3 regions of the Psychrobacillus sp. PGGUH221 genome follow, and region 1 is predicted to be linked to each of the others. Evidence: riboswitches for the same ligand, from Rfam matches in the RefSeq annotation. Region 1 holds a riboswitch; each other region holds the start of a gene.
The links. A riboswitch is a leader RNA that binds a small molecule or an ion and turns the genes downstream of it on or off. The one in region 1 is predicted to bind S-adenosylmethionine.

Region 1 (4,121 bases):
AAATAAAAATTCACAAGCTTCAAGTAACTTCTTTGCTTCGAAACCATCCCTACCCCAAACAGTAATACCGTGATTCCGTATAAGTACAGCTCCTTTATCACCATCTATATATGTCTGAAACTCTTCGGCGAGAAGTGGAATATGGGCATGATTTGGAATGATAGGAATAGAAAGAATTGCATCTTCTTCCCACAAATCGAAAGCTTTAATAAGTTCTTGCCCTTGAAAATCTATTTTTCCCTGATCACCGTATAATTCGGAGATGACGTTATTAGCAACCGTGTGAACATGGAGACTACAGCCCGCAGAAGTTTTAGAATAAATAGCACAGTGCAATAATGTTTCTGCCGACGGCTTTAAAATGGTATCTTCTATCGGCTCTCCATTTATATTTACATGTAAAAAGTCTTCTTTTGTTCGCTTATTCTTATCTTTTCCGCTTGCTGTAACTAAAAACTCTACTGGTTCATCATTCACCTTAATTGCTAAATTTCCACTAGTTCCCATAAACCAATCTCGTTTAGCAAGTTCGTCTTTTATATCTGCTAACTCTTCCCATCTACCACGGAGCGTTATCATGTTTGAACACCTAACCTTGTTTCAATAATATTCATGACATCTCGAAAATTTTCGAAAGGTTCATATGGAATATTCAATTCCTTGCACTTTTCAATAAGAAAATCCCGTGCTATGACAACATCTGCTAATTTTGCAGCTTCTAAGTCAGTAATAGAATCACCAATTACAACACTTAAAGAATCTTTTTCTTGGAGCTTTCGAATAATGGATGGCTTACAGCATCCGCAACCTTTGCTCGTACATAAATCATCGCAGACATGTGGGAAATTTATTTGTATTCTTTCTCCCGAGAAGTCCGATTCATTACAATAAACGCCTGAAAAAGGACCAAACTTTTCTAGCATTGGATGAACGAAAAAATCTATTCCACCACTAACAATATAGAGAGGGATATCGTGCTTTCTTGTATAAGAAACAAAATCGTCGAATCCTTCTCTAATCTCTGCTTGATCAAGCAAGTAGCTTATAATTTGATCTTTTATAGATACAGGTAACAGAGAGAACATTTGAGCAACACCTTCTCGGATAGATTGCTTTTGCCCTAAAATATTCTCTTTGATCGGCAAGTATGCTGGGGGAGCAAATTTTTTCATAATGGATATAATATTGTCTTGGTTTGTAATGGTCCCATCAAAATCACAATAGATTACTAGCTTACTCATAATGCTTACCCCCATAGTTCCAATGCTGCTTTTAGTTCTGGAAACTGTTTTGCTGCTTCAGCTAACGGAATTCCATCAAGGACTGCTGATACGGCCTGCCTAAAGGCAAGCCCTCCTCCTGTAGCGCCAGTAGGATGACCATGCACTCCACCACCTGCATTTATAATGCTATCTATGCCATAGTCTTCGATTAACAAAGGAACCAATCCAGGATGAATTCCAGCCGAAGGAACTGGAAAAGTTCGTTTTACTGCACTTTCTTTCGTCAATTCTTCCCCAAGTGATAGTGCAGCTGTTTTCTCCAGTGCGACGCTTCCGTATGGTGAGGGGAATAATGAAAAATCTGCCCCTGCATAACGAGTCAATTTACCAAGTAAAAGTGGTGTTGAAACTCCATAAAATGAGGATGATGTAAAAGCACCACTATAGGCTGGATGGGCCATGAATGGCAACTGAATATCTTCATCTTCCACAAGTTCTTGAAGTACATCTAGACCATATGCATGAACATTAAATAATAGAGCGTCAGCCCCAAGTTCTTTTGCCTTTTTTGCTTTTGATTTTAAATTGGATGTCCGCCCAGAGAGGTTAACTGCATAAAGTGTTCGATGTCCAGTTTCCTCATACACCTGACGTAGTACTTCTTTAGCTGTAATAATTCTTTTTTCAAAAGGAGTAAGGGGGTTTTCAAAGAGAATTTCATCATCTTTTACTAAATCTACTCCACCTAGAGCTTGGTTACGCAGCTGTTCAGATAGGTAATTGATATCTCTTCCAATTACTCCTTTAAAAATACTCATCACAAGTGGACGATTATACACTCTTAGCAATTCACGAATACTTTCAATTCCGAATCTAGGTCCTGGGAAATTATCTAAAAGGTCTGATGAGAATTCCAAGTCTAGTAGCTTTACTTCACCGTCTAGCGATAGTTTGCCGAAAACAGTTGTTAATATGGCAGGTAAATCTGCAGAGAAATTAGCACTAGGATAGTTTATTTTAATTTCTGCTTTGATTTCATCTCGTTTTAGCGGATGGTGACTATTTTCAAATTTAGTTATCGATATAACATTTCCTTTATGCTTTTTTAATTGCTCTTGCTCTAGTAACGGCAAATCAGTCCAGGATCCTATTGTTAAACCGAGCGCAATTCCTTCAGCTTTTTTTTCAAAAGTTCCAGGTTTACCGTAAACCTGATAGAGAGTAGTAATTCCACTCATTTATTATCACAATCCTTTATATAACAAATTTCTACTTAGTCAATGTCCCAGTGTTTTGCCCCTTCTAAATATAAAAAAACCTCTTCCAAATAAGAAGAGGTTAAAAAATTAACGACTTCTTATTTCTCAGTCTACTGACTGCAAGAATTAGCACCGTGTCCATAATGGATCGGTTGCCGGGTATCATAGGGCTCGTCCCTCCACCTGCTCTAAATAAGAAAAAGTTATTCAATTGAGTTAGTCAAATTAATAATGATTATTTCATGCAATATAAAGATTGTCAATATAGTTATTAGAATTTTTTTTGTTTTTAAAAAAATGATTGACATGTGTTTTTTGAATATGCTAGGATGATTTTCAAATAGTATAACGTTTTAATTAATAGCACTCTTATCAAGAGCAGGCAGAGGGTAATGGCCCGATGAAGCCCAGCAACCGACCGTAATACCGTTGTGAGACGGGGCGCATTTTGCGCCGAGATGAAAATCTCCTAAGGCACGGTGCTAATTCCATCAGAAAGGTAACTTTCTGAAAGATAAGAGGCGAGAGATCTCTTATTCTACGCCTCTTTCTTATGAAAGAGGCTTTTTATTTTGAAACGGAAAGGTAGAGAATAATGACGACAGCTACAAAGAGACAATATGAATCATTAACAGAAGAAAGTGCTATTTTATATGCAAAAGAACTTAACTTCTTCCCACAAGACACAGAGTTGGAGTGTCGTGAGATAGGTGACGGTAATCTTAACTATGTATTTCATATTAAGGAATTGAACGGTGATAAGAGTCTTATTATTAAACAGGCTTTACCATACGCAAAGGTTGTCGGAGAAAGTTGGCCACTAACGTTAAAACGAGCAGTGATTGAAGCAAATGCATTAAAAAAACATGCTGAATTTGCAGCCAATCTTGTTCCGACCGTATATGCAATTGATGAGGATCTTGCGCTTACGGTTATGGAGGATTTATCTCATTTAAAAATTGCACGTGAAGGGTTGATTAAACTTGAATCATATCCAAACCTTTCAAAAGATATTGGAGAATATTTAGCTCAAACACTATTTCATACATCTGATTTTGCATTACACCCTTTTGAAAAAAAGAAACTAGTTTCAGAGTTTTCCAATCCAGAACTTTGTAAAATCACAGAAGATCTTATTTTTACAGATCCGTTTTTTGACTATGAAACAAATGACTTTGAAGCATTGTTGCAAGAAGACGTAGAAACTATTTGGAATAACGGGCGCTTAAAGCTAGAGGTTGCAAAATTAAAGAATAGCTTCATGACAGAAGCGGAAGCATTATTACATGGAGATTTGCATACAGGGAGCATCTTTGCTAGTGAAACCGAAACGAAAGTAATAGACCCAGAGTTTGCTTTTTATGGACCTATTGGCTTTGATATTGGATTGTTTTTAGCAAATCTAATCGTGCAAAATGTTACAAGAGAAGAGGATGAGCGGGGAGTTATTGTCACCCATATCAAACAAACTTGGGATGTCTTTTCGACTAAATTTTCGGAATTATGGGACAAAAAAAGTGTCGATTCCTATAAAGACACAGATGGCTATAAAGAATATGTCTTGGATAAAATTTTCCGAGATACACTAGGCTTTGCTGGATGTGAATTAATTCGTCGTACAATCGGGCTAGCACATGTG
Region 2 (4,121 bases), on a different contig from region 1:
ATAATCTTTGGTTTTGGATGAAAAATTCTTTTATAGAAAATATAATACATTATCTAGCTATGCAAGGTGACTTGATTGCATATAGTACAGCTACATTTAGATTATATAGCTAAAACATAATGTTTGATGTAACAAGTGATTTGACATGGCTATAAAGTAGATACATGGATTCGTAACAAGTGGGGAGACAATGCATTTCTAACCAGGAAGTAGGGCTGTATGCAAGAAAATCGTATTTCAAGATGTATTTGTAATTGTTGCAGATATAAAAAATAACTCCGAGGTATTCGGAGTTATTTCCCAACAATATAAGTCTTTAAAAGTGCGGCGCGCTCACGTAAGCGTACTTTCGCTTCTACCACTTCGGGGGTCTGTGCTGCAACCACGTCCGTTTTCCATTCTAGCTTTTTGGCAAGTATTTTTGCTCGCTGTAGGTGATAGTCACTCGTAATGATCGTTATAGACTTTACGTTATCTGGCAAAAGCTCTTTAGAAAACAACAAGTTTTCATAAGTTGATGTCGACTGATCTTCAATAATTAGCCTCTCTTCTGCTATCCCATTCTCCAAAAGAAAATTTTTCATTACGACCGCTTCCTCAATATCTTCATCGTCTCCTTGTCCTCCAGAAAGTACAAGGGTGACATGAGGATATTCGTTTGCATACGCAAGTGCTGATTCCAATCTGAATTTTAATGCAAGCGAAGGAATATTGCCTTCTTTTACTTTTGCACCGAGGACAATGGCGTAATCGTTGGAACCATCAGCTTTAGGGTTTAATCCTTCATCCATCCATTTGCTAGTAAGCATCCACAATCCAACTCCGCTGGAAGCGAGAACAAATAAAGGGATAAGCACAATCCACCTCATTTTTTTAGACATTCCAATTCACTCATTTCTTTATAAAGAAGGTTTTTTTCTTTTTATAAAAGTAGAAATTCTCATCTCTTCCTTACGAGCTAAACGACGAAAGTTTTCGATATGCAATATGAGTGCCATCACGAATAAAAAGCTTGCAATTGCAATTGGTATATATCCTTCTGAAAACCATATAGCCTCGCCTAAAAAAACAAAATAAAAAACAAATACTCCAATTAATAAATAGTCCGTTAAAAAAGTTGTGCCAATTAATAATAAAAGTCCGATCAATCCTAAAGGCCAATAAATTGCAAAAAGTATGCCGATTACAGAAGCTGTCCCTTTTCCTCCCTTAAATCCGGTGAAAATGGGAAAGTTGTGACCTAAAATGACAGCAGCCCCCGCTAAGTAAAGAAGTGCATCCTGTTCCAATGCTGAAAAGGTACCGTATTGCTGCATAAAAAATCGTGTGCCAATAATAACCAATACACCTTTTATTATATCGATGAAAGCTACAAGTATTCCGTATTTCATTCCAAGCACAATAGCTGCATTAGAAGCACCTGAGTTTTTAAGACCTTCTGCTTTAATATTGATTCCACTAAAAAACTGAGCAATCTTTGAACCATGAATGGAACCAATTAAATAACTAACTACTAAAATACAAATAATCCATATTACCATTACAACACCTCCAAAAGTAACCCCCATACATTAAACGTACAAGCCTAAAAGAAGTTTCAGAATTTTTATAAAAAGTACTTGACGTACAGATTAATAGAGTCTTATACTGTGTAACAAGATGGAATACTAATCTAATACTCTTATCAAGAGTGGCGGAGGGACTAGGCCCTACGATGCCCGGCAACCAACAAGTTTTAAACTTGGAAAGGTGCTAAATCCTACAAATTCACGCGAATTTGGAAGATAAGAGGAGGAATATGCGAAACCGCACCCCTCTTCTTAAAGAAGAGGGGTTTTTGTTGTTTAGTCGATTTACGATACGTTTTCCGGCTAAACATAAGTGCTTTCGTATTTCTCAAAATCCTCTCCCGCCTCCATATGCGTCCATCTAAAACTATTATTTAGGAGGAATTCAAAATGACAAATTTCCAACCAGAAACACTTCTTTTACACGGTGGTCAGCAACCAGATCCAGTTACAGGTTCACGAGCAGTGCCAATTCACAAAACAACTTCTTTTGTATTTCGTGATACAAACCATGCCCAAGATTTATTTGCATTAAAAGAGTCTGGCAATATTTATTCACGTATAACTAATCCTACTGTAGATGTTTTTGAACAACGCGTTGCTCTACTTGAAGGAGGAACGGCTGCTGTTGCACTTTCTTCTGGTATGGCGGCAATTGCATTTTCCATTTTGAATATTGCGGGAGCAGGCGATGAAATCATTGCAGCGGAAAACTTATATGGTGGTACATTTAATTTATTCGCCCATACATTGCCTCGTTATGGAATTCACGTAAAATTTGTAGATTCTACTGATCCAGAGAATTTTCGAGCAGCAGTAACGGATAAAACAAAAGGGATCTTTGCTGAAATTATTGGAAATCCGAGCTTGAATGTGCTAGACGTGGAGAAAGTTTCAGCAATTGCAAATGAAGTCGGTGTTCCATTGTTGGTAGATAATACATTTGCAAGCCCTTATGGTGCTAACCCGATTAAACACGGTGCTCACATAGTTATCCATTCAGCTACTAAATGGATTGGCGGTCATGGAACAACAATTGGGGGAGTAGTTGTAGATGGTGGTAACTTTGACTGGAATTCCGAGAAATTCCCTGGTTTTACTGAACCAGATGTAACCTATCACGGACTACGATACGGTATTGATGTTCCGAACGTAGCGTTTGCCATAAAACTACGTGTTCAATTGCTTCGAGATTTTGGGCCTTCGTTAAGCCCTGAAGCAGCATTTTCTTTTTTACAAGGTTTAGAAACCCTTCATCTTCGTGTGCCAAAGCACAACGAAAATGCACTAAAAATTGCAGATTATTTATCAAACCATGAAGGGGTAGAATGGGTAAATTATTTAGGCCTGGAAAATCATCCTTCCCATGAACTTGCACATAAATATTTACACAATGGCTTCGGCTCTATCTTAACTTTTGGCGTAAAGGGTGGAAAAGAAGCGGGTAGACATATTATAGATAATATTGAAATTTGGTCGCATGTAGCAAACGTAGGAGATGCGAAATCATTAATTATTCATCCTGCTTCTACGACTCATCAACAATTAACTCCTGAAGACTTAGTGAAATCAGGTGTTACCGAGGACTTAATCCGCTTGTCTGTTGGTCTAGAGGCAGTAGAGGATTTACAAAATGCACTTGATAAAGTACTTGTAGGAAAAACAAATGTCCTCTCTAGATAGAATTTTGTTGTTAATTGGGCTAAAATAGTCTACAATATGTAAAATAGTCAATCGTAATTTTACGAAAGAGATTTTATTAAATATGAATGTGGAAGCTCAATTGTGCAAATTCATTTGGAGGAGAAAGTATGGCAAAAATAAAAGCAGCAATTCTAGGTTTCGGAACAGTCGGCCAAGGAATTTATCACATTGTGAATGAAAAAAGAGAAGAATTAAAAAAATCATTAGGCTTAGATATTGAAATTAGTGCGATTTTAATTAATAATTTGGCAAAAGAAAGACCTGAAACGCCTGGTATTCTAGTAACAGACGATTTCGAGGATATTATTAATATTCCAGGTCTTCAAGTAGTGTTTGAAGCGATTGTGAACGAGGAACCAGCTTATAGCTATTTATGTAGAGCGATTGATAAGGGATGTCATGTGATAACGGCGAATAAAGTGATGTTCTCTAAATATAGTATTCAACTTCATGAACGTGCTAAGTCACGAGGCGTATTTATCGGATATGAAGCTACAACAGCTGGTGGCGTTCCAGTAATTAAAACACTTAAAAATTTACTACAAGTGAACTCAGTAAAGAAAATTCAAGGTATTTTAAATGGAACATCTAACTATATTTTGACACAAATGCGTTTAAATGAATGTCAGTTCGATGATGCTCTACAAGAAGCGCAAGCTCTAGGCTATGCTGAAGCAGATCCATATAATGATATTTCTGGTCAAGATGCATTCCGTAAGTTGATGATTCTTAGTGCACTTGCATTTAGAAAACAACCAAACTGGGATGATGTACGTGTAGTTGGTATTAACGAGATTTCATTAGAGGACGTGAAAAAAGCAAAGGCAGAGGGATTTCGTTATCGCCATG
Region 3 (4,121 bases), on a different contig from region 1:
TTTTAGTAAATACAAATACAGATATAAAGAAGCTCTTTAATACAAGTGGTACTAAATATCGAGAAATGAAATTGAAGGACAAGCTTCCAAATATGACAGAAAAAGAACAAATCGAAACGCTCGTTTCAGATGGAATGCTTATTAAGCGACCAATTGTATATGATGGAGAGCATTTGACGCTAGGTTTTAAAGAAGAAGAGTTTGAACATATTTGGAAAAGCGTATAAAGTTGCTTGTTTTTACAATTGAAATGTGTGAATATTATAGAGGAATGTATATTTTTTTGAGAGGGGTATAACATGAGCACACCTAAAGAATTAAAATACTCAGAAGAGCATGAATGGGTAAAAACAGAAGACGGAAAAGTACGTATTGGAATTACACATTTTGCACAATCAGAACTTGGGGATATCGTGTTTGTCGAGCTTCCACAAGTAGGAGACGATATTAAAGCTGGAGATCCTTTCGGAAGTGTAGAATCAGTTAAAACTGTTTCTGAACTGTATGCTCCAATCAGCGGTAAAGTAGTAGAAGTAAACGCTGATTTAGAAGACAGCCCTGAATATGTAAACGAATCTCCGTATGAAAATGCATGGATGATCGTAGTTGAGCCTTCTGATGTAGCAGAAGTGGATGCACTATTATCTGCAGAACAATACGAAGAGTTAATTCAAGAATAATGGATTTAAAAAGGCGCCGGTTATTTACTGGCGCTTTTTCATATACTAGTATATATAATGTGCTGGGAGAGAAGCTAATGGCTAAGGTATTTAGTGAAAAAGTAATTCTTGTAGAAGGTAGATCAGATAAACTGAAACTTTTAACCATTCTTGCTGAAGCAACTGAAATTGTTTGTACGAATGGCACTATTTCTAATGTTAAATTAGAAGAAATCTTAAGTCCTTTAGAAGAATTGCCCATATATGCTTTTTTAGACTCCGATAAATCAGGAGAACAAATACGATCAGTAGTTAGAAAAGTATATCCAGAAGCAATTCATCTATATACGAATCCTGTATATGGTGAAGTTGCAAATACCCCGCTTGATGTTTTGGCTTCTATCTTACAACGTGCTAAGATTAAGGTGAAAAAAGAATTTTTATTATAGGATGATGTTTGTGAATGAATGGTCTCGAGAGGAATGGGAGCAAGCTAAAAATGCTCCTAATCTTTCTCTTTTATATATTTACACCCCAATGTGTGGGACATGCCAAGTAGCCTCTAAAATGATGAAGGTACTTAAAGAAATTGTCCAGTTACCAGTTGGACAGGCAAATATAAATTATATGAAAGGTTTAGCGATGGATTATGAAATTGAAAGTGTGCCATGTCTTTTAATTGCAAAAGAAGGAATTGTTTATAAAAAGGTTTATGCTTTCCAATCAATTCCTTATCTTTTAGATGTTATAAAAAGTGTTGACGACACCGAATTATCATGATAGAATTCGATTTATTGATAACAATTGAATAGTGTCGCTCTTATTAAGAGAGGTGGAGGGAAGTGCCCGATGAAACCCAGCAACCGTCATGTAAATGAAATGGTGCCAAATCACTCAAAGCGTAAATGCTTTGGAAAATGAGAGAATGGATGACTGTTATTTTGAATGATAACATACACCCCTTCTGCTCTTTTGCAGAAGGGGTTTTTTGATAGTAATAGTACTATCTATACAGGAGGGAAGATTTACGTGATTAGCTTAAAAGATATTTCGAAAAAATTTAGTACGAAGCAAGGTACCATTGTAGCTGTTGATAATGTAAATCTTACAATTAAGCAAGGTGAGATTTTTGGAATTATTGGATATAGTGGTGCAGGAAAAAGTACTTTAATCAGATTGTTGAATGGATTAGAAAAGCCGACTTCAGGGCAAATTGTTGTAAATAATAAAGAAATTACATCAATTTCAGAAGGTAAGCTTCGACAAGTTAGACAAAAAGTAAGCATGATTTTTCAGCATTTCAATCTTTTGTGGTCAAGAACTGTTGCAGAAAACATAGCTTTTCCTTTGGAAATCGCAGGAGTACCTAAAGAACAAAGAGCTACTCGTGTAAAAGAATTGATTGAGTTAGTAGGTTTAGAAGGCCGAGGAGATTATTATCCTTCTCAATTATCCGGTGGCCAAAAGCAACGGGTAGGAATTGCTCGAGCATTAGCAAATCGCCCAGAAGTGTTGCTTTGTGATGAAGCTACATCTGCACTTGACCCAGAAACAACGGATTCCATATTAGATTTACTGATTAGTATTAACGAAAGATTAGGTTTGACCATTGTACTAATTACACATGAAATGCAGGTTATTCAAAAGATTTGTAATCGAGTAGCAGTAATGGAGAACGGACATGTGGTAGAGGAAGGGGACGTGCTGGAAGTTTTCCAAAATCCCCAACAGCCCATAACAAAGAGATTTGTTACGCAAGTTTCTGAAAATAATCAATCTCAGCAGACGATTCAAAATTTACAAGAACTATATCCAAATGGCAAACTCATCAAGCTGGTTTTTGTTGGAGACCAAACGGAACAGCCAATTCTATCTAGACTCATTAAACAATTTGATTTGGAATTAAATATTGTTCAAGGGAATATTACACATACGAAAAGTGGAGCTTATGGAACATTGATTCTTCAGATTGACGGTGATGCATCGGCAATTGATAAAGCAATTCTATTTATTCACGAACAAAAAGTACACACAGAGGTGATCAACAATGATTAATACTTTATTTCCAAATGTTGATTGGCCAAAAATGTGGGAAGCGACAATGGAAACTCTTTATATGACTGCAGTTTCTACTTTATTAACATTTGTATTTGGTCTTGCACTAGGATTACTTTTGTTTTTAACAAGTCCGCATCAAGCATGGGCCAATAAACTAACAAATTGGTTAACGGGAGCATTTACTAATATCTTTCGTTCGATACCATTTATTATTTTAATCATATTGCTTATTCCATTTACGAAATTACTTTTAGGTACTATTCGTGGACCAAATGCTGCGTTTCCAGCTCTTGTTATTGGAGCTGCTCCATTTTATGCACGAATGGTTTTAATTGGATTAAGAGAAATAGATAAAGGTGTACTTGAAGCAGCTAAATCGATGGGTGCTAAAACTTCTACTATTATATGGAAGGTTTTATTACCAGAATCGATGCCAGCATTAGTCTCTGGTATAACAGTTACTTGTATATCACTAGTTGGATATACAGCAATGGCGGGAATTATTGGTGCTGGCGGCTTAGGTACGTTAGCATTCTTAGATGGGTTTCAACGCAGTAGAGAAGATGTAACGCTTGTTGCAACCATTTTAATACTCATTGTAGTATTTATTATTCAATGGATTGGCGATGCGATTACAACAAAGATAGACAAGAGATAATTGGTGTTAACGAGATAACTCGATCACATATAAAATAGGGGAAATAGAGAAGGAGAGAATTTATATGAAAAAGTTTTTAGCAGGAGCATTATTATCCGTTAGTGCATTAACACTGGCTGCTTGCGGTGGAGAAGAAGAAAGCAGCAAATTAGTAGTAGGAGCTTCAAACGTTCCTCACGCTGAGATTTTAGAACAAGCTAAACCAATATTAGAAGAACAAGGTATTGAACTTACTATTGAAACTTACCAAGACTATGTTTTACCAAACCAAGATTTAGAATCAGGAGATTTGGATGCTAACTATTTCCAACATATCCCCTACTTTGAATCACAAAAAGAAGAATTTGGATACGATTTTGAAAATGCCGGTGGAATCCATATTGAGCCAATCGGTTTATATTCTAAAAAATATGGCTCTATTGAAGAATTACCAGAAGGTGCAACGATCTTAATGAGTAATTCTGTTGCAGACCATGGTCGTGTTTTAGCAATGTTAGAGGCTCAAGGTTTAATCAAATTAGCTGAAGGTGTTGATAAAACAGCAGCTGAATTAACGGATATTGTAGAGAATCCAAAAAATCTTGAATTTGACGCTAACTATGAAGCTGCATTATTAGTGCAACTGTATGAAAATGAAGAAGGCGATGCAGTACTAATCAATTCAAACTATGCATTAGACGCTGGACTTAACCCAATGGAAGATTCTATTGCTATTGAAGACTCTGAATCACCATATGTAAACATCA

Region 2: it holds a riboswitch for S-adenosylmethionine, as region 1 does, so the genes downstream of both, PGC35_RS05435 (O-acetylhomoserine aminocarboxypropyltransferase/cysteine synthase family protein) here and mtnW (2,3-diketo-5-methylthiopentyl-1-phosphate enolase) in region 1, are expected to answer to the same signal.
Region 3: it holds a riboswitch for S-adenosylmethionine, as region 1 does, so the genes downstream of both, PGC35_RS15500 (methionine ABC transporter ATP-binding protein) here and mtnW (2,3-diketo-5-methylthiopentyl-1-phosphate enolase) in region 1, are expected to answer to the same signal.

The regions. Positions count from the first base shown of each region.
Region 1 covers NZ_JAQMHQ010000010.1:100,541-104,661, forward strand. Annotated here, with positions in the region: gene PGC35_RS17170 (methylthioribulose 1-phosphate dehydratase) at 1-579, opposite strand, end outside; gene PGC35_RS17175 (2-hydroxy-3-keto-5-methylthiopentenyl-1-phosphate phosphatase) at 576-1,241, opposite strand; gene mtnW (2,3-diketo-5-methylthiopentyl-1-phosphate enolase) at 1,247-2,461, opposite strand; SAM riboswitch class I at 2,578-2,681, opposite strand; SAM riboswitch class I at 2,849-3,003, shown strand; gene mtnK (S-methyl-5-thioribose kinase) at 3,078-4,121, shown strand, end outside.
Region 2 covers NZ_JAQMHQ010000002.1:289,467-293,587, reverse strand. Annotated here, with positions in the region: gene PGC35_RS05445 (YdcF family protein) at 294-881, opposite strand; gene PGC35_RS05440 (glycerol-3-phosphate acyltransferase) at 900-1,541, opposite strand; SAM riboswitch class I at 1,679-1,791, shown strand; gene PGC35_RS05435 (O-acetylhomoserine aminocarboxypropyltransferase/cysteine synthase family protein) at 1,959-3,251, shown strand; gene PGC35_RS05430 (homoserine dehydrogenase) at 3,380-4,121, shown strand, end outside.
Region 3 covers NZ_JAQMHQ010000009.1:52,826-56,946, reverse strand. Annotated here, with positions in the region: gene PGC35_RS15520 (arsenate reductase family protein) at 1-227, shown strand, start outside; gene gcvH (glycine cleavage system protein GcvH) at 300-680, shown strand; gene PGC35_RS15510 (toprim domain-containing protein) at 758-1,108, shown strand; gene PGC35_RS15505 (thioredoxin family protein) at 1,113-1,439, shown strand; SAM riboswitch class I at 1,477-1,583, shown strand; gene PGC35_RS15500 (methionine ABC transporter ATP-binding protein) at 1,689-2,714, shown strand; gene PGC35_RS15495 (methionine ABC transporter permease) at 2,707-3,375, shown strand; gene PGC35_RS15490 (MetQ/NlpA family ABC transporter substrate-binding protein) at 3,440-4,121, shown strand, end outside.